Regions from separate parts of the Streptomyces sp. NPDC059816 genome, predicted to be linked through region 4. Evidence: riboswitches for the same ligand, from Rfam matches in the RefSeq annotation. Region 4 holds a riboswitch; each other region holds the start of a gene.
The links. A riboswitch is a leader RNA that binds a small molecule or an ion and turns the genes downstream of it on or off. The one in region 4 is predicted to bind cyclic di-AMP.
Positions count from the first base shown of each region.

Region 1 (4,203 bases), on a different contig from region 4:
TCGTTTCGTCACGGCCTTCACCGCGGTGATGGACGACGCACACAGCGGGGGTGGGCTGATGTGGGACTTCGGGAGGACACTGGTCAGACAGGCCGTCGCGAACCGCTGACGCGGCCCGGGCGGGGGAGGCGCGGCCCGGCCGGGCGTCGTGCGGTTCTTGACCTTCGACTTTTACCTCCCAGGCAAGAGATTTGCCCGGGAGGCATTTTTCTGGCTCAATCGATGACATGAACCCCTCCGAGTCGACTCCCCACGAGGAGCCGCAGCCCACCGCCGGGTCCCCCGACCCGGCCGGTGGCCCCGGTGGCGAGCTGCCCGTCGTGGCCCCCCGACTGCGGGAGCGCCGGCGGGGCGCCGGACTGACGCTGGAGGCCGCGGCCGCCTCGGCCGGGCTGTCCCCGGCCCATCTGTCCCGACTGGAGACCGGCCGTCGGCAGCCCTCGCTGCCCATGCTGCTGTCGCTCGCCCGTGTCTACGGGACCACCGTCTCCGAACTGCTCGGCGAGACCGTCGCCGACCGGGAGGCGATCGTCGAGTCCGCCACCATGGAACCCACCCGCGCCGGCGGCTGGACCTACTGGCAGGCCGGCGCCCCCGGCCGGGGCATGCAGGCCCTGCGCGTCCGAGTGCCGTACGGCACCCAGGGCGACATCGTGCGGGTGCACCCCGGCGAGGAGTGGCTGTACGTCCTGTCCGGACGGCTGCGGCTGCGACTCGGGGACAGCACCCATGTGCTCGCGCCCGGCGACAGCGCGCACTTCGACTCGCTGACCCCGCACCGGATCGGCGCCGCCGACGAGGACGGGACCGACCTCCTCTTCGTGCACACCTTGTTGCAGAGCCCGACCGCCGCGCTGTGCCTAGGCCCGACGGACGTCCACACCCCGGGAGACTTCCGATGACCGAGCCCCTTCCCCCCACCGACCCGGCGGCGCCCCCGGCGGTCGAGCCGGTCCGGCGCCCGCGCATCGAGGACAAGATGCCGCCGAGCATCTGGATCCGACTGCTCATCTACGTCGCGGTCGGCCACCTCGTCGCCGCCTTCATCTGGCTGCTGTTCGAGGTCGGAGCCAAGTGAGCTGATCCGCCCCGGGTCCGGTACCCCGGTGCTGGACGCGCCGGGCTCCCGGTGCCCGCGCCCCGCGGTGCACCGGGAGCCCGGCGTTGACGTCAGTCGAGCAGACGGGACCGGAGGCGGTCGCGCAGGTCCGGCGTGAGCCCGATGGCCCGAGCGAGGTAGGCGTCCGTGCCGCCCCAACATCGATCGATGCTGTCGAAGGCCGCCGCCAGGTACTCCGAGCGGGCGTCGAACAGCGGGCTCAGCAGCTCCATCACCTCCGGCGCGTACCCGTCGACCGCGTCCGCGCTGCGCTGCACCCGGTACCGGCGGTGCGCGGCGTTGGACTTCAGGTAGTCCTCCTCGATCGCGTCCCGTTCGACGCCGAGTGCGAGCAGGGTGACGGCGATGGACAGGCCCGCCCGGTCCTTGCCCGCCGCACAGTGCATGAGCGCCGGCACGCTGTCCTGCGCGACCGCCCGCAGCACCCGTGCGTGCTCCGCGGTCCGCTCCTCGATCAGCACGCGGTACGACGTGACCATCTGCTCGACCGCCCGCCCCCCGGCCAGGAGGTCACGGAGCTGGGCCAGGTCGCCCCGGCGCACCATCCGCCAGAACTCCGCGCCGTCGGCCGGGTCGCTCAGCGGCAGGTTGACGTTGCGCACGCCGGGCAGTTCCACGTCATGGCCGTCGAGCCCGCGGTCGGCGTCGTTGCGGAAGTCGAAGATCGTGTGCAGCCCCAGCCCGGTCAGGTACCGACGGTCCTCGTCGGTCGCGTGGGCGAGGTGGCCGCTGCGGAACAGCACCCCGTGTCGGACCCGCCTGCCGTCCGCGGTCGGCAGACCACCCAGATCACGGAAGTTGCGCACGCCGGTCAGTTCGGGCTCGGTGGACGGGATCTGCTGCGTCACGGGGGCTCCTCCCAATCCCCCGCCGGCGCCGTCCGTCGGCGGGGCGCTTCAGACGATACGACATCACTTGCTCGGACAATCACCCTGCACGAGGGCTTTTGTTGGTGATCCCGAGTCATGTCATGCATGAGGGAATCCACCAGTGAAAGGGTGATTTGCGCCTTTGGTCGGATTGAGTGGCTTTGATGTAACTGGCCATGAAATAAGGCGCCCCAGGGGCATGCGTCGTGACCGGGATCATAGTCGTCACAGTGGGTGGTGATCACCGGTTCGCCGGCTGCCCGCCCCGGCCCGGGAATTGGCATCCGGTCACCCTGCCGCCATCGACGCAGGGTGACCGGAACGGACGGCGAGGATCAAGAAACCGCAGGCCGCTGACGGGTGCTCGGTTGTCCGGGCCGTTGCCGCTCGCTTAGCGTCACGCTCACTCCGGGCGGACGCCTAGTCCTGCCGCCGCTCGGTAGCCCCATCTCACCACCCGACATCGGCAGGAGCGGGGAACCCACACGCAGTACGCCGCATCCGGGCGACCGGACCGGCTCGGGGTGAAGCCGCGCGAGCGCGGCCGGGCAGCTCCAGCCCGAACCCGACAGCTCACCTCGTAGGCGCCGGAGAGGAACGCACCATGCCCGCGACGGGAAAGCACCGCCGCCCCAAGTCCGCCCGGCTCGTCCGGACGATCGCCATCACCGGAACCGGCGGCGCGGCAGCCCTTGCCCTGCCGCTGATCGGCGCCACCCAGGCCCAGGCCGCGACCCAGTCCGCCCCCGGGCTCGCCCCCGTGACCTCGGTCGCCGTGGCGGCCCAGGCCGCCCCCGAGGCGCCCGCGCAGCAGCGCGCCGAGCTCACGACCTACTCCGTCAAGGTCGGCGACCACCTGTCGAAGATCGCTGACGACCAGGACCTGCGCGGCGGTTGGCAGCGGCTGTACCAGGACAACCGGACCGCCGTCGGATCGAACCCCGATCTGATCACCCCCGGCCTCAAGCTCACCCTCGGCGGCAAGGCCGCAGCCACGGCCACCGCGCCGAAGCCGGCAGCTCCGAAGCCCGCTGCTCCCCGGGCCGCCGAACCGAAGGCCGCCGAACCGAAGGCAGCTGAGCCGAAGGCCGCCGCTCCCGAGGCGACCGGGCCCAAGGCCGTGCAGCCCGAGCAGGCGGCCCCCGCGGCCCCCGCCGCCCCGAAGCCCGCCGCCCCGAAGGCCGTGCCCGTCGCGGCCCAGGCGCCGGCCGCCACCGCGAGCGCCGGCGGCTACACGCTGCCGGTCGCGAGTGGTGTGGGCACGCCGTACCGCGCCTCCGGCAGCATGTGGTCCAGCGGTTACCACACCGGCGTCGACTTCAGCGTCCCCTCCGGTACCCCGCTCAAGGCCGTCGGTCCCGGCACCGTCGTCTCCGCCGGTTGGGCGGGCGCCTACGGCAACCAGGTCGTCATCCAGCTCGCCGACGGCAAGTACGCCCAGTACGCCCACCTCTCGCAGCTCGGGGTCTCCGCCGGCCAGTCCGTCTCGGGCGGCCAGCAGATCGGCACCGCGGGCTCCACCGGCAACAGCACCGGACCGCACCTGCACTTCGAGATCCGCACCTCCCCGGCCTACGGCTCCGACATCGACCCGCTGTCCTACCTGCGGTCGAAGGGCGTCGCGATCTGACCCCCGCGGCCACCGGCCGCACCAGCCCACGCGGGGCCGTATCGGCGGATACGGCCCCGCGTCGCATGTCGGCAGCGGTGCCGAGCGGTGCCGAGCGGTGCGGGGGAACCGCTATTCCCGACTCGACGAAATGAGTCGCATGGCTTTTATCACGTGCCGTCAAGCCCCAATGGCGCATTATTACGGTGGCGTAGGTCACGTGGGGAGGTGAAAAATGGGCCGACGTGACAGCAGAGTCGACATTCCTCGCCCTTGACGACATCCGGTCCTACGCAGCCGTCGGCGACAGCTTCACGGAAGGTGTCGGAGACCCCGGCCCCGACGGTACGTTCGTGGGATGGGCCGACCGGCTGGCCGTCCTCCTCGGCGACCGGCTACCCGAGCCCACCTTCCGCTACGCCAACCTCGCCGTCCGCGGCAGACTCCTCGATCAGATCGTCGAGGAGCAGATCCCCCGGGCCCGGCAACTCGCGCCCGACCTGGTGACCTTCAGCGCGGGCGGCAACGACATCATCCGACCGGGCACCGACCCCGACGAGGTGGCCGAGCGGTTCGAACGGGCCGTCGCCGATCTGGCCTCGTCC
Region 1 covers NZ_JBHWIQ010000046.1:27,813-32,015, forward strand. Annotated here, with positions in the region: gene ACFV88_RS34670 (aspartate aminotransferase family protein) at 1-109, shown strand, start outside; gene ACFV88_RS34675 (helix-turn-helix domain-containing protein) at 228-902, shown strand; gene ACFV88_RS34680 (DUF6126 family protein) at 899-1,078, shown strand; gene ACFV88_RS34685 (tyrosine-protein phosphatase) at 1,171-1,968, opposite strand; cyclic di-AMP (ydaO/yuaA leader) riboswitch at 2,435-2,589, shown strand; gene ACFV88_RS34690 (peptidoglycan DD-metalloendopeptidase family protein) at 2,594-3,619, shown strand; gene ACFV88_RS34695 (SGNH/GDSL hydrolase family protein) at 3,844-4,203, shown strand, end outside.
Region 1: linked by a shared signal. The riboswitch ahead of ACFV88_RS34690 (peptidoglycan DD-metalloendopeptidase family protein) and the one ahead of ACFV88_RS11385 (M23 family metallopeptidase) in region 4 are both predicted to bind cyclic di-AMP.

Region 2 (4,203 bases), on a different contig from region 4:
ATCTGCTCAACATCGACCCGCCGGACCACACCCGGCTGCGGCGTCTGGTCTCCAAGGCGTTCACCCCGCGTCGGGTGGCCGCGTTCGCGCCCCGGGTGCAGCAGCTGACGGACCGCCTCATCGACGGTTTCGCCGAGCGCGGCGAAGCGGACCTCATCCACGAGTTCGCGTTCCCGCTGCCCATCTACGCCATCTGTGACCTGCTGGGCGTGCCCGCCGAGGACCAGGACGACTTCCGGGACTGGGCGGGCATGATGATCCGCCACGGCGGCGGCCCCCGGGGCGGTGTCGCCCGCTCGGTGAAGAAGATGCGCGGCTATCTGGTGGAGCTGATCCACCGCAAGCGCGAGACCCTCGGCGAAGCGGGCGACGACGACCTGATCTCGGGTCTGATCCGCGCCTCGGACCACGGCGAGCACCTCACCGAGGGCGAAGCGGCGGCGATGGCGTTCATCCTGCTGTTCGCCGGGTTCGAGACCACCGTGAACCTCATCGGCAACGGCACCTTCGCCCTGCTCACCCACCCCGAACAGCGGGCGCTGCTCCAGCGGTCGCTGGCCGAGGAGGGGGAGGGCTCCCCGCTGCTGGACACGGCGGTCGAGGAGCTGTTGCGGTTCGACGGCCCGGTGGAGATGGCCACCTGGCGGTTCGCCACCGAACCGCTGCGCCTGGGCGGTCGGGACATCGAGCGGGGGGACCCGGTGCTGGTGGTGCTCGCCGCGGCGGACCGCGACCCGGCCCGCTTCGACCGGCCCGACACCCTGGACCTGACCCGGCGCGACAATCCGCACCTCGGATACGGCCATGGAATCCACTACTGCCTCGGCGCGCCACTGGCCCGGTTGGAGGGCCGCGCCGCGCTGGTCACGCTGCTGCGCAGGCTGCCTGACCTGCAACTGGCCGCTGCTCCGGAGGAATTGCGGTGGCGCGGCGGCCTGATCATGCGGGGCCTGCGGACGTTGCCCGTGCGGTTCGCCCCGGCCGCCGTGACCAGCAGTGGTGACGTCAGATCAGTTCCGTGATGCCTGCGTGATCTGCGCTGCATTGACTTGTGACAGGCGTTCGACTCCGGCTACCTTCACGACGAATCGGCCGCCCCCAGCCGCCGTGTTCGGTCCTGCTGTCGTACGAAAGGCCACCGCATGCTCTCCGGGAACGGTCGTCATCGACGCCCCCGACAGGCCCCCCCTCTGGTCGTTGCGGCCGGGGTGACCAGCTCCGCGATCGTCCTCCCGCTGCTCGGTGCGAGCGGTGCGACCGCGGCGGAGGCAGCGACCTGGGACCGACTCGCGGAGTGCGAGAGCGGCGGCGCGTGGAGCGCGAACGACGCCAACGGCTTCTACGGCGGTCTCCAGCTCACCCAGGAGGCGTGGGAGAAGCACGGCGGGCTCACCTACGCGGTCAGCCCCGACCAGGCCAGCCGGTCCCAGCAGATCACCGTGGGCGAGCGCATCCTGGCCGCGCAGGGACCCGCCGCCTGGCCGGGGTGCGGCGAAGCCGTGGGCCTCGTCAAGGGCGGCCCGGCGGCGGCCGTCGACCCGGGCGTTCCGTCCAAGTCCGACAAGGGCAACAAGGGCAGCGCGGTCATCGACACCGCCCCGGGCGGGGTGGCCGCCGGCAAGTCGGACGCGTCCCGTTCCACCGCGGACCGGCCCGCGTCCCAGACCCCCCGACCGGTGGAGACGACGGAACCCGGTTCCTCGACCTCGCCGAGCGCTTCGGAGGGCGCCTCCGGTTCCGCCGCTCCCTCCGACGGCGCCACCTCCCCCGGCGCCACGGGTTCTTCGGGACCCTCGGACTCCGCCGACCCCTCGGGCTCGTCGAGTTCCTCCCCGTCGTCCGAGGCGTCCCCCGGCGAGTCCTCGTCGAGCAGCGACCCGGGAGACGGGACGCCCGGTACGGGTACCGGGAGCGAGTCGGGTCTGCCCGGCTCGTCGTCCCCCTCGCCCGGCGCCTCCGACGCGACCACGGGCGCATCGACGGGGACGGAGGCGAAGGACGGTTCGGGCCGTCACCGCGGCGCCCCGGCGGCCGAGGAGGCCGTCGCCTCCCGGGAGGGCGACAGTGCGGCGGAGCACGCCTCGCGCAGCAGTGCATCCCGTGACGAACTGGACAAGTCGTACACGGTGCAGTCCGGTGACAACCTGTCGGCGATCGCCGACTCCCAGGGCGTCGAAGGGGGTTGGTCGACCCTCTACGACGGCAACAAGGGCACCGTCGGAACCGACCCCGACCTCATCCTCCCTGGCCAGAGCCTTGACCTGGCGCCCGAAGCGCCCGAAAAGAAGCAGTAGTTCGCTCCTTAATGTCCGTTTTGAGGTGTGGGGCGGAAGTGAGACATGGGTCTCATCAACCCGGCTGAGCTTTGAGTTTCCGCCCGCCCCATGCCTACGGTCAGGGCCGTTCGCCAATGCGGGCACCGACCTCCGTCACGCCGAATCCTGCCGACGGAAGTTCGGGAAAAGTCGACGCGTGAAGCGCCGTGGGCAGGAGCGGGGGACCCAAGGTAAGTGCCGGACGGGGTCGTTCGGGGAGTCGATCGAGACTCCCCGGGAGGCGACCGGACGGCTAGGGGTGGAGCCGCGCGCTGGACGCGCGGCCGGGCACTCACTCGGCCCGAACCCGACAGCTCACCTCGTATGGCGTCGGTGAGGGGATGTCTTCATGCTGCTTTCCGGTAAGGGCAAGCACCGCAAGCCCAGCAAGGCCACTCGTATCGTCACCCTCGCGGGGGTCACCGGAGCGGCCGTCGCCGCCCCGCTGCTGACGGCGACCAGTGCGTCCGCCGCCACCGCCGCCGAGTGGGACCGCGTCGCCCAGTGCGAGTCGGGCGGCAACTGGTCCATCAACACCGGCAACGGTTACTACGGCGGCGTCCAGTTCTCCGCCTCCACCTGGGCCGCCTTCGGCGGAACCAAGTACGCGCCCACCGCGAACCTGGCCACCAAGGCCCAGCAGATCGAGATAGCCGAGAAGGTCCTCGCCGGCCAGGGCAAGGGTGCCTGGCCGAGCTGTGGCGTCGGCCTCTCCAGCGCCCCCTACGGTGGCGGCGCCGCCGAGCAGCCCAAGCCGCAGACCCAGCAGCCGCAGCAGAGCGCCCCCGTGCAGCAGGCTCAGCCGAAGCAGCAGCAGCCGCAGCAGACCGAGCAGCGCGCCTCCCGTGCCGAGGACCGCGCCCCGGCCGCCCCGGCGCAGCCCGCCAAGCCGGCCGCGCCGACCAAGACGGTCGAGACCCCGACCGGCAAGAAGGTCGCGAAGGGCGACGGCGAGTACAAGGTCGTCAGCGGCGACTCGCTCAGCGCCATCGCCGAGGCCGAGGGCGTCAAGGGCGGCTGGCAGAAGCTGTACGAGCTGAACGACGACATCGTCGACGACGCCGACTTCATCTACCCGGGCCAGCAGCTCCACCTCTCCTGACCCCCACTGAACCGGTAGTCCCCTCCGGGCCCGACGGGCCCCACGGGACCACTCCCGGCTCCGGCCCGCCCCGGCCGTGAGCCGCACCCCCGGTCCCGGGCCGCGCCCCGGCCCGGCCGGGTACCCGTCCCCTCGGGTCAGTCCGCCCCGGTGCGCCGCCCCCGTGCACCGGGGCGGCGGTGCGTCCCCGGCCGGCCGGGTCCGACCGGCCCCGCGTTCCGTCGCGAACGGGGCCGGGCCCCGGAGCTCAGGTGAAGGACCCCGAGCACATTTGTTTGCCGACGGAACAATTTGGTTTCCGTTTGTCCACGAGCCGGGCGGCCGGGTGGCCGAAGTCCCGGGGGCCGTTAGGCTCAGGGGCGGCGGGGCCACCGGCCCCGCATCACTGCGTCACATCCCAGAAGGAGATGCTCGTGCCGTCCATCGACGTCGTCGTAGCCCGGGAAATCCTGGACTCCCGAGGCAATCCCACGGTCGAGGTCGAGGTGGGCCTCGATGACGGCAGCACCGGCCGTGCCGCCGTACCGTCCGGCGCCTCCACGGGCGCCTTCGAGGCCCTGGAGCTGCGTGACGGTGACGCCAACCGCTACGGCGGCAAGGGCGTCGAGAAGGCCGTCCTCGCGGTCATCGAGCAGATCGGCCCGGAGCTCGTCGGTTACGACGCCACCGAGCAGCGCCTGATCGACCAGGCCATGTTCGACCTGGACGCCACCCCGGACAAGTCCTCGCTCGGCGCCAACGCCATCCTCGGCGTCTCGCTCGCCGTCGCGCACGCCGCCTCCGAGG
Region 2 covers NZ_JBHWIQ010000003.1:331,460-335,662, reverse strand. Annotated here, with positions in the region: gene ACFV88_RS06295 (cytochrome P450) at 1-1,022, shown strand, start outside; gene ACFV88_RS06290 (transglycosylase family protein) at 1,209-2,294, shown strand; cyclic di-AMP (ydaO/yuaA leader) riboswitch at 2,469-2,660, shown strand; gene ACFV88_RS06285 (transglycosylase family protein) at 2,665-3,417, shown strand; gene eno (phosphopyruvate hydratase) at 3,831-4,203, shown strand, end outside.
Region 2: linked by a shared signal. The riboswitch ahead of ACFV88_RS06285 (transglycosylase family protein) and the one ahead of ACFV88_RS11385 (M23 family metallopeptidase) in region 4 are both predicted to bind cyclic di-AMP.

Region 3 (4,203 bases), on a different contig from region 4:
GCCTCGGCCACCGGCGTCCCCGTGACGATCGCCAAGGGCGACGCCGCCCCGGTCAACGCCGCCTCGATGCTGGCGGTCCTCGGGCTCGGTGCGCACGGCGGTGAGGAAGTCGTCCTCGCCTCCGAGGCGGAGGGCGCGGACGCGGCCCTGGACCGACTGGCCAAGCTGGTGGCCGAGGGCCTGGAGCAGCTTCCCGAAACGGTCTGACCGCGGTCCGCGCGTGGGTGTCCGTCGACATCGGGGGACACCCACGAAACCAGCGAATTACCGCGCCGCACATTCGGCGATGAATTCCCGGAAATCCCCGTGCGAATAAACGACACAAAGACACGGCGCATCCCGGTGAATTCCCTCGAAGCGCAGCGCCAGCGATTGACGGTCACATCGTTGCGGCCCTTTGTTACGGGACGACGCTTCCCGTGTTGACGGGATGTTTCGACGCCCCCGCGCGCCGGAGCGGCTCCGGGCGGCGCGCGACCTTGCGGCGGTGCGCCGCGATCCCGCGCTCCGTGTGCACGGCCATGAGCGCGCCGGCCCGCTCCGCGTCGCGCCGGGTCACCGCGTCGACGATCGCGCCGCGCTCCGTCCACTCCTCGGCGGGCCGCTGAGCGGGCTCGACCGTGTACATCCAGGCGGTCTTGTGCCGCACCTGGGTGAGCATGGCGATCAGCCCGTGGCTGGCGCACGCCTGGATCAGCGTCTCCTGGAACCAGCTGCCCAGGGCGCGCAGCTCGTCCCCGGTCCCGTTGCCCGCCCGCTCCTGGCCCAGGCGCACCAGTCCACGCAGCACCTTCAGATGGGCGTCCGTGCGCCGTTCGGCCGCGCGGGACGCCCCCAGGGGCTCCAGCAGCCGTCGCACGTCGAGCAGGTCGGCCGCCTCCCGGTCGGTCGGCTCGGCGACGCAGGCTCCCGCATGTCTGCGGGTGACCACGAACCCTTCGGCCTCCAGCGTGCGCAACGCCTCGCGCACCGGGACGCGGGAGACTCCGTAGCGGCGGGCGAGCACGTCTGCGGTGAGTCGGCTCCCACGCTCCAGTGCACCGCTGACGATGTCGTCCCGAATGGCCGTGCATACCGAATGGGCGGGAATGCGCATGGGGGGACCTCCGCTTCCGTGCCCGCGAAACGCGGTCGATCGACATTGATTCGGTGACTCTATTGCAGCTCGCCGGAAATTCCGACCGCTCTTCACCGTTCCCTGGAATTTCCGGACGGCGGATTACCCGCCGGCGACCGGGTACCGGGCGCTCGGCCGGTACCGCGCCCGCGGTCCGGGAACGGCGAAAGCCCCGGCCGGGGCCGGGGCTTTCGGTGGTGCCGTCCTGGGGGGGGGAGGCTCAGAGGGACACGCCGTGCGCGCGCAGGTAGGCGACGGGGTCGAGGTCGGAGCCGTACTCGGCGCTCGCCCGCGCCTCGAAGTGCAGGTGCGCCCCGGTCACGTTGCCGGTGGCACCGGCGAGGCCGATCTGCTGGCCCGCGGTGACCGACTGGCCCGCGGTGACGGCCACGGACGACAGGTGCGCGTACTGGGTGTAGGTGCCGTCGTGCATCTTGATGACGACGTTGTAGCCGTAGGCGCCGCCCCAGCCGGCCTCGACCACGGTGCCGTAGCCGACGGACTGGATCGGGGTGCCGGTGCCGGCGTGGAAGTCGATGCCGGTGTGGGTACCGGAGGACCAGATGCTGCCGCCCGCGCCGTAGGAGGTGGAGACGTGGCCACCGGCGACGGGGCTGACGTAGGTCGTCAGGCGCTTGCGCTCGGCCTCGCGGGCCGCCCGCTCCTCGGCCTCGCGCTCCTTGGCGGCCTCGGCCTCGGCCCGGCGCTTCTGCTCGGCGAGGCGCTGCTTGGTCTCCGCCTCGACGAGCTTCTGGGCGGCGGCCTCGTCGGCGGCGATCTGCTGCACCGCGGCCTGGGTGTCGATCTCGTCGGCGACGGCGTCCCCGATGGAGATCGTCTTGGTGAGCCCCGTGTCCTCCAGGGGGGAGGGCTCGTCGACGGCCATGGCGGGGGAGGCGAGGGTGCCGATGACACCGGTGGTGGTCAGCGTGGCGACGCCCGCGACGTTGGCGGTGGTGCGCGACATGCGCGTCGGACGACGGTGCTTCCCGGTGGCGCGGGTGAACGCCATGAAGTGGGTGGTCCTTTCCTTCCTTCTCGCCTACCGGGTTAGCTGACGGGTTCGGAGCAGGAAGGTCTCCTACGGACCCCCTCCGCGTGGCGACGGGCGTCCGATTCACCCCAGGGACGGTTGGGTCCCCGGCTCCCCTGGCTCGCGCTGTACGGGGACTCGGCGATGACTGTCCGGTGCCGCGGCTGCGGCGTACCGCACGACGGGCAGTCGACCTGACGCTAAGCCGGAGATCATTCCCACGACAAACGGATCGGCGGTTTTGTTGCGCACGCCACACCGCGGAACGCAACGTCCGACGCTTTCGGGACATCCGGCCCCGGCGCCCGGGGGCACCGCACTGACGGTGCGTGAAACGCCTGCCGGACACACGAAGGTGCCGTCCCGTCGGACGACGGAACGGCACCCAGCGCGGTCGCTGCTAGCCGGAGACGACCGTGACCTCGCCGATGCCGAGGGCCTTCACCGGCTCCTCGATCTGCGTCGCGTCGCCGACCAGCACCGTCACCAGACGCTCCACCGGGAAGGCGTTCACGACGGCCGCCGTGGCCTCCACGGTGCCGGTGGCGGCGAGCCGCTGGTACAGCAGCCCCTGGTAGTCGTCGGGGAGTTCCTGCTCGACCTGGTCGGCGAGGGTGCCCGCGACGGCCCCGGCCGTCTCGTACTTCAGCGGGGCGACGCCCACCAGGTTCTGCACCGCGACGTCCCGTTCGGCGTCCGTCAGCCCTTCGCCGGCGAGCGTGCGCAGGACCTTCCACAGGTCCTCCAGCGCGGGCCCGGTCGACGCCGTGTCCACGGAACCGGAGATGCCGAGCAGCGCCGCGCCCGTGCCGTTCGCCGTCGAGCGCAGCACCTGGGCGAAGGCCCGCACGCCGTACGTGTAGCCCTTCTCCTCGCGCAGCACGCGGTCCAGTCGCGAGGTGAGCGTGCCGCCCAGGCAGTAGGTGCCGAGGACCTGGGCCGGCCACACCCGGTCGTGCCGGTCGGCCCCGAGACGGCCGATCAGCACCTGGGTCTGGACCGCACCCGGCCGGTCCACGATGAAGACCCGGCCGCTGTCGTCGGCGGTCACCGGGGGCACCAGGCGGGGGGTCGCCGGACCGCCCGTCCAGGCCCCCAGGGTGTCCGCGAGGACCGCGTCGACGTCGACGCCGGTGAAGTCGCCCACGATGACGGCGGTCGCCGTGGCGGGCCGCACGTTCTTCTCGTAGAGGGCGCGCACGGCGGCCGAGTCGATCGCCGCGACGGTCTCCTCGGAGCCCTGGCGCGGGCGGGACATCCGGACGTCCGCGGGGAACAGCTGCTTGTACAGCTCCTTGGCCGCGCGCCGGCCAGGGTTGGCCGTCTCGTGCGGGATCTCGTCCAGGCGGTTGCGGACCAGGCGCTCGATCTCGCTGTCGGCGAAGGCCGGCGCGCGCAGGGCGTCGGCGAGCAGCCCGAGGGCCTTCGGCAGCCGGGAGGCGGGCACTTCGAGGGAGATCCGGACACAGGGGTGGTCGGCGTGCGCGTCGAGGGTGGCGCCGCAGCGCTCCAGCTCGGCGGCGAACTCCTCGGCCGTGTGCTTGTCGGTGCCCTCGGAGAACGCCCGCGCCATGATGGTGGCGACTCCGTCGAGGCCGGCCGGCTCCACGTCCAGCGGGCTGTCCAGCAGCACCTCCACGGCGACGACCTGCTGTCCGGGGCGGTCGCAGCGCAGCACGGTCAGGCCGTTGCCCAGCGTCTGGCGGGCGGGCTCGGGGAAGGCCCAGGGGCGGGCGTCACCGGGCTGCGGCTGGGGGTGGAAGTCCATGGTCACGACTGGCTGGGCCTCGGTCACTTGGCCGCCTCCTCGTCTGCGTTCTCGTCGGCCCCGGCGTCGGCGGCACCGTCCGCGTCGGGCTCCGGGTGGTCCAGCGGCTCGTAGACGAGCACCGCACGGTTGTCGGGCCGCAGCCGCGCCGCGGCGACCTCCCGGACCTCCTCCGCGGTGACGTCCAGGACCCGCTGGACGGCGGTCAGGGCGAGCTGGGGGTCACCGAACAGGACCGCGTACCGACACAGTTCGTCGGCGCGGCCGGCGACCGTGCCCAGCCGG
Region 3 covers NZ_JBHWIQ010000006.1:216,532-220,734, forward strand. Annotated here, with positions in the region: gene ACFV88_RS10875 (HPr family phosphocarrier protein) at 1-207, shown strand, start outside; gene ACFV88_RS10880 (GntR family transcriptional regulator) at 401-1,096, opposite strand; gene ACFV88_RS10885 (M23 family metallopeptidase) at 1,338-2,129, opposite strand; cyclic di-AMP (ydaO/yuaA leader) riboswitch at 2,143-2,304, opposite strand; gene ACFV88_RS10890 (M16 family metallopeptidase) at 2,551-3,918, opposite strand; gene ACFV88_RS10895 (M16 family metallopeptidase) at 3,942-4,203, opposite strand, start outside.
Region 3: linked by a shared signal. The riboswitch ahead of ACFV88_RS10885 (M23 family metallopeptidase) and the one ahead of ACFV88_RS11385 (M23 family metallopeptidase) in region 4 are both predicted to bind cyclic di-AMP.

Region 4 (4,203 bases):
GCGACGTCCGCGTGGCCGCCGCCGGTCGTCCACGCTCACCCGTACGGCCCGTACGGCTCGCTCCGGGCCCCCGGCGGGGCGAACCTGGGGGGCGGGCGGTGACGGGCACGGAGGCGGCGGGAGACGGTACGTGGGCCACGGAGGCGAGCCGACCGACGGTGCCGGGTCCCCCGACCCGGTGCCCGAACCCGTACCGGAGGCGGCGCCCGACCCCGTACCGGACCCGGTGCCCGGTACGGGCCGGCACCGTCGGACCGCTCGCCGGGGCCGCTGGTTCGTGCGGGTGCTGCCCGTCCTGCTGATCGTCATCGGACTGTTCTACGACGAGCTCACCCCGCTGCACCTCACCGCTTCCCCCCTCTTCGCCGCCGCACCGCTGGCCGCCGCGCCCTTCTACGGACGCCGCGGGACCGTGGCCGTCGGGCTGATGGCCTGCGCCGCCTCGGTGGGCGAGCGGTCCGCGGACGGCGGTCTGGCGCGGGCCGACGCCATCACCGACCTGGCGACCATCGTGACGGTGTCCGTGCTCGCCGTCGTCATCAACGGCCTCGCCCGGCGCAGCAACGCCCGGCTCGCCTCCGCACGGGAGATCGCGGAGGCCGCCCAGCGGGCCGTGCTGCCGGAGCCCGCCGACCGGATCGGCGGCCTCGACGTCGCCGCCCGCTACGAGGCCGCGCAGGCCGACGCGTCCATCGGGGGCGACCTGTACGCCGTGCAGGACACCCCGCACGGGGTCCGGCTGGTGGTCGGTGACGTGCGGGGCAAGGGGATCACCGCGGTCTCCGCGGTCGCGGTGCTCATCGGCGCGTTCCGGGAGGCCGCCGAGCAGGAAGCGACCCTGGAGGCCGTGGCCCGACGGCTGGAACGCGCCCTGGCCCGGGAGGGCACCCGTCGGCGCGGGGTCGACGACTTCGAGGGGTTCACCACCGCCGTCCTCGCCGAACTCCCGCACGGGCAGGACGTCGTACGGGTCCTCAACCGGGGGCACCCGCCGCCCCTGCTGCTCGCCCCGGACGGCTCCCTGACCGTCCTGGACCCGCGCCGCCCGGCGCTGCCCCTGGGCATGGCCGACCTCGGGGTGTGGCCCGACCGCTGCGAAGAGGCGCCCTTCCCCTCCGGTACGACCCTGCTCGGCTACACCGACGGACTCTCCGAAGCGCGGGACGCGCACGGAGAGTTCTACGACCCGGTGGCGCGGTTGCGCGGCCGGACCTTCCCCGGTCCGAACGCCCTGCTCGCCGTCGTCATCAACGACGTCGTCCAGCACACGGGGGGCGGCTCGGAGGACGACCTGGCGCTGCTCGCGGTCCGCCGGCCCTGAACACCCGGCACGCCACTCCTGCCACTCCTGTCACATCGTCACCCCGCCCGGGCCGCTCACTCACACCCCGTGACGGACCCCTCTCCGGCGATAACAACTGAGCCACCGTCAGAGAAAGTTCTCTGCGTCGGGGAATATTGTCCAACTGTCAACTCGCCCGGTTCCGCCCGCCCGTGTCCCGATAAGTCCCGGCCGTCGGCCGGAACGATCAACCGGAAACGCTTGGAATCCGGCCCCCGGGTCTATTAACGTTCGATAACGCAGCGCGGTCGTCCCAGCCGTCACCAGAGTCGGCGCCGTGCGCACGCGCCGAATTCCGCAAGGGAACCGGGGAACCACCACCATGGGGTGAATCGGGCAGCCTTTCCCCAAGGACGCCCGTAGGAGACCTTCCTGCTCCGAACCCGTCAGCTAACCCGGTAGGCGAGAAGGAAGGAAAGGAGTACGCCTCAGTGGCGTCCAATCGGCCTGCCCCCGAAGCTCCCTACGTGCCGAAATCGGCCGAGGACGGGGCCTCCTCCTCCCCCTACGGCCGGGTCTTCGGACCCGATGTGACCGAGGGCGAGACCCACGAGGTCTGGAACCCGACCGCCGACACCGTCCGACCCGTTCGTGGTCGGCACCGCGTCGCCAAGCAGCGCGGCGGACTCGCCCGCAGCTCCACCGTCCTCGGCGTCGGCGTCATCGCCGCGGTCGGCGCGGGCGGCATCGCCACCGCGCAGGGCGGCAAGCCGGCCGTGAAGATATCGATGCCCGACATCGGCTCGATCATGCCCGGCGACTCCTCCGCGGACACCGCCACCCAGGCCGCCGCACCCGCCGTCGCCCCGCTCACCGGCGCCGGCGTCACCAGCGCCGACACCGCCCAGGGCACCACCGACGCCGGCGAGGCCCTGCGCGCCCGCATCATGCAGCAGGCCGAGCAGCAGCAGGACCAGGCCGACAGCGCCACCCGCGCCGCCGCCGAGAAGGCCGCCGTGGAGAAGGCCGCCAAGGACGCCGCCGCCGCCGAGGCGAAGGTCGAGGCCAAGAAGGAAGCCGAGGCGAAGGCCAAGAAGGAAGCCGAGCGGAAGAAGAAGGAGGCCGAGCGCGCGAAGGCGGCGGCCGAGGCGAAGGCCAAGGCCGAGCGGGAACGCATCGCCAAGCTCGCCAAGAGCTTCTCCCTCCCCCTCTCCTCGTACACGCTGACCTCGACCTACGGGCAGTCCGGCGCGATGTGGTCCTCCGGTTCCCACACGGGTCTTGACTTCGCCGCCCCGACCGGCACCCCCCTGAAGGCCATCGGCAGCGGCACCATCACCGAGGCCGGCTGGTCCGGTTCGTACGGCTACCGCACCGTCCTCACCCTCAACGACGGCACCGAACTCTGGTACGCCCACCAGTCGTCGATCGGTGTGAGCGTCGGTCAGAAGGTCACCACCGGCGAGGTCATCGGCCGCGTCGGCGGCACCGGCAACGTCACCGGTGCCCACCTCCACCTGGAGGTCCACCCCGGCGGCGGCAGCGCGGGCATCGACCCGGCCGCCTACCTGCGCGGCAAGGGCCTCAGCCTCTAGTCAACCGGTCGACGGGCGGGCCGCGGTGGCGCGGGCCGGGCGGCGCCGGACGAAAGTCCGGCGCTCCGGCGCACCCCGCCCGCACACCCCGTACCCCCGTCCCCCACCGAGGCCGGGCACCGCCCACGTCCGGTGCGACGCACGGCCGCGAGGCGGGTCATCCCCCACGTCCGGGTGCCGACGGTCCTGGCGTTCACCCTCCGATGTCAGGGCCGCCGGTCCCCGGGAAGGGGCCGCGGGGGTCACGGTGTTGACTGGGGCCATGAGCACTTTGCGCCCGCTGGGCCCGTCCGGTATCGATGTCTTCCCGCTCGCCCTCGGCGGCAACGTCTTCGGTTGGACCGCGGACACCTCCCAGACCTTCGCCGTCCTCGACGCCTACGCGGGCGCCGGCGGCAACTTCGTCGACACCGCCGACTCCTACTCCGTCTGGGCGGACGGCAACCAGGGCGGCGAGTCCGAGTCCCTGATCGGCCGGTGGATGGCCGCGCGCGGCAACCGCGACGAGGTCGTCGTCGCCACCAAGGTCGGCGCCCACCCCGCCTACAAGGGCCTGTCGCCCACCACCATCAAGGCCGCCGCGGAGGCGTCCCTCACCCGGCTGGGCACCGACTACATCGACGTCTACTACACGCACTTCGACGACCTCTCCGTCCCCGTCGAGGACATCGTCACCGCCCTCGACGAGTTGGTCACCGCGGGCAAGGTGCGCGCCGTCGCTGCGTCCAACCTGACCCCCGAACGGCTCCAGGAGTCCCTCGACTTCTCCGACCGCGAGGGCCTGGCCCGGTACGCCGTCCTCCAGCCCGAGTACAACCTGGTCTCCCGGGACACCTACGAGGGCGGCCTCCAGCAGGTGGCCTCCCGCAACGGGCTCGCGTCCGTGCCCTACTTCGCCCTCGCCTCCGGCTTCCTCACCGGCAAGTACCGGCCCGGAGCGAGCGTCGACAGCGCGCGGTCCGGTTCGGCGGCCGCCCATCTGACGACCGTGCGCGGTCAGCGGGTGCTCGCCGCCCTCGACACGGTCGCCCGCGACCGCGGCGCCGAGGTCGCCACCATCGCCCTCGCCTGGCTGGCCTCCCGCCCGACCATCGCCGCTCCGCTGGCGAGCGCCCGCACCCCCGAACAGCTCACCGCTCTCCTCGCGATGGCGGACCTGGAGCTGACGGACGCGGAACTCTCCCTGTTGACGGAGGCGTCCGCCTGAGCCCGCTCAGCCCGGGGCGGGGGTGACGGGACCGGCCGCGGTGTCCAGCCCGAGGTGTCGGCGCAGTGCGTCCCGGCCCTCGGCGGTGACGGCGACGGCGCGGCTCGTGTCGACCCGGG
Region 4 covers NZ_JBHWIQ010000007.1:19,681-23,883, reverse strand. Annotated here, with positions in the region: gene ACFV88_RS11390 (PP2C family protein-serine/threonine phosphatase) at 131-1,321, shown strand; cyclic di-AMP (ydaO/yuaA leader) riboswitch at 1,619-1,762, shown strand; gene ACFV88_RS11385 (M23 family metallopeptidase) at 1,774-2,877, shown strand; gene ACFV88_RS11380 (aldo/keto reductase) at 3,140-4,084, shown strand; gene ACFV88_RS11375 (ArsR/SmtB family transcription factor) at 4,091-4,203, opposite strand, start outside.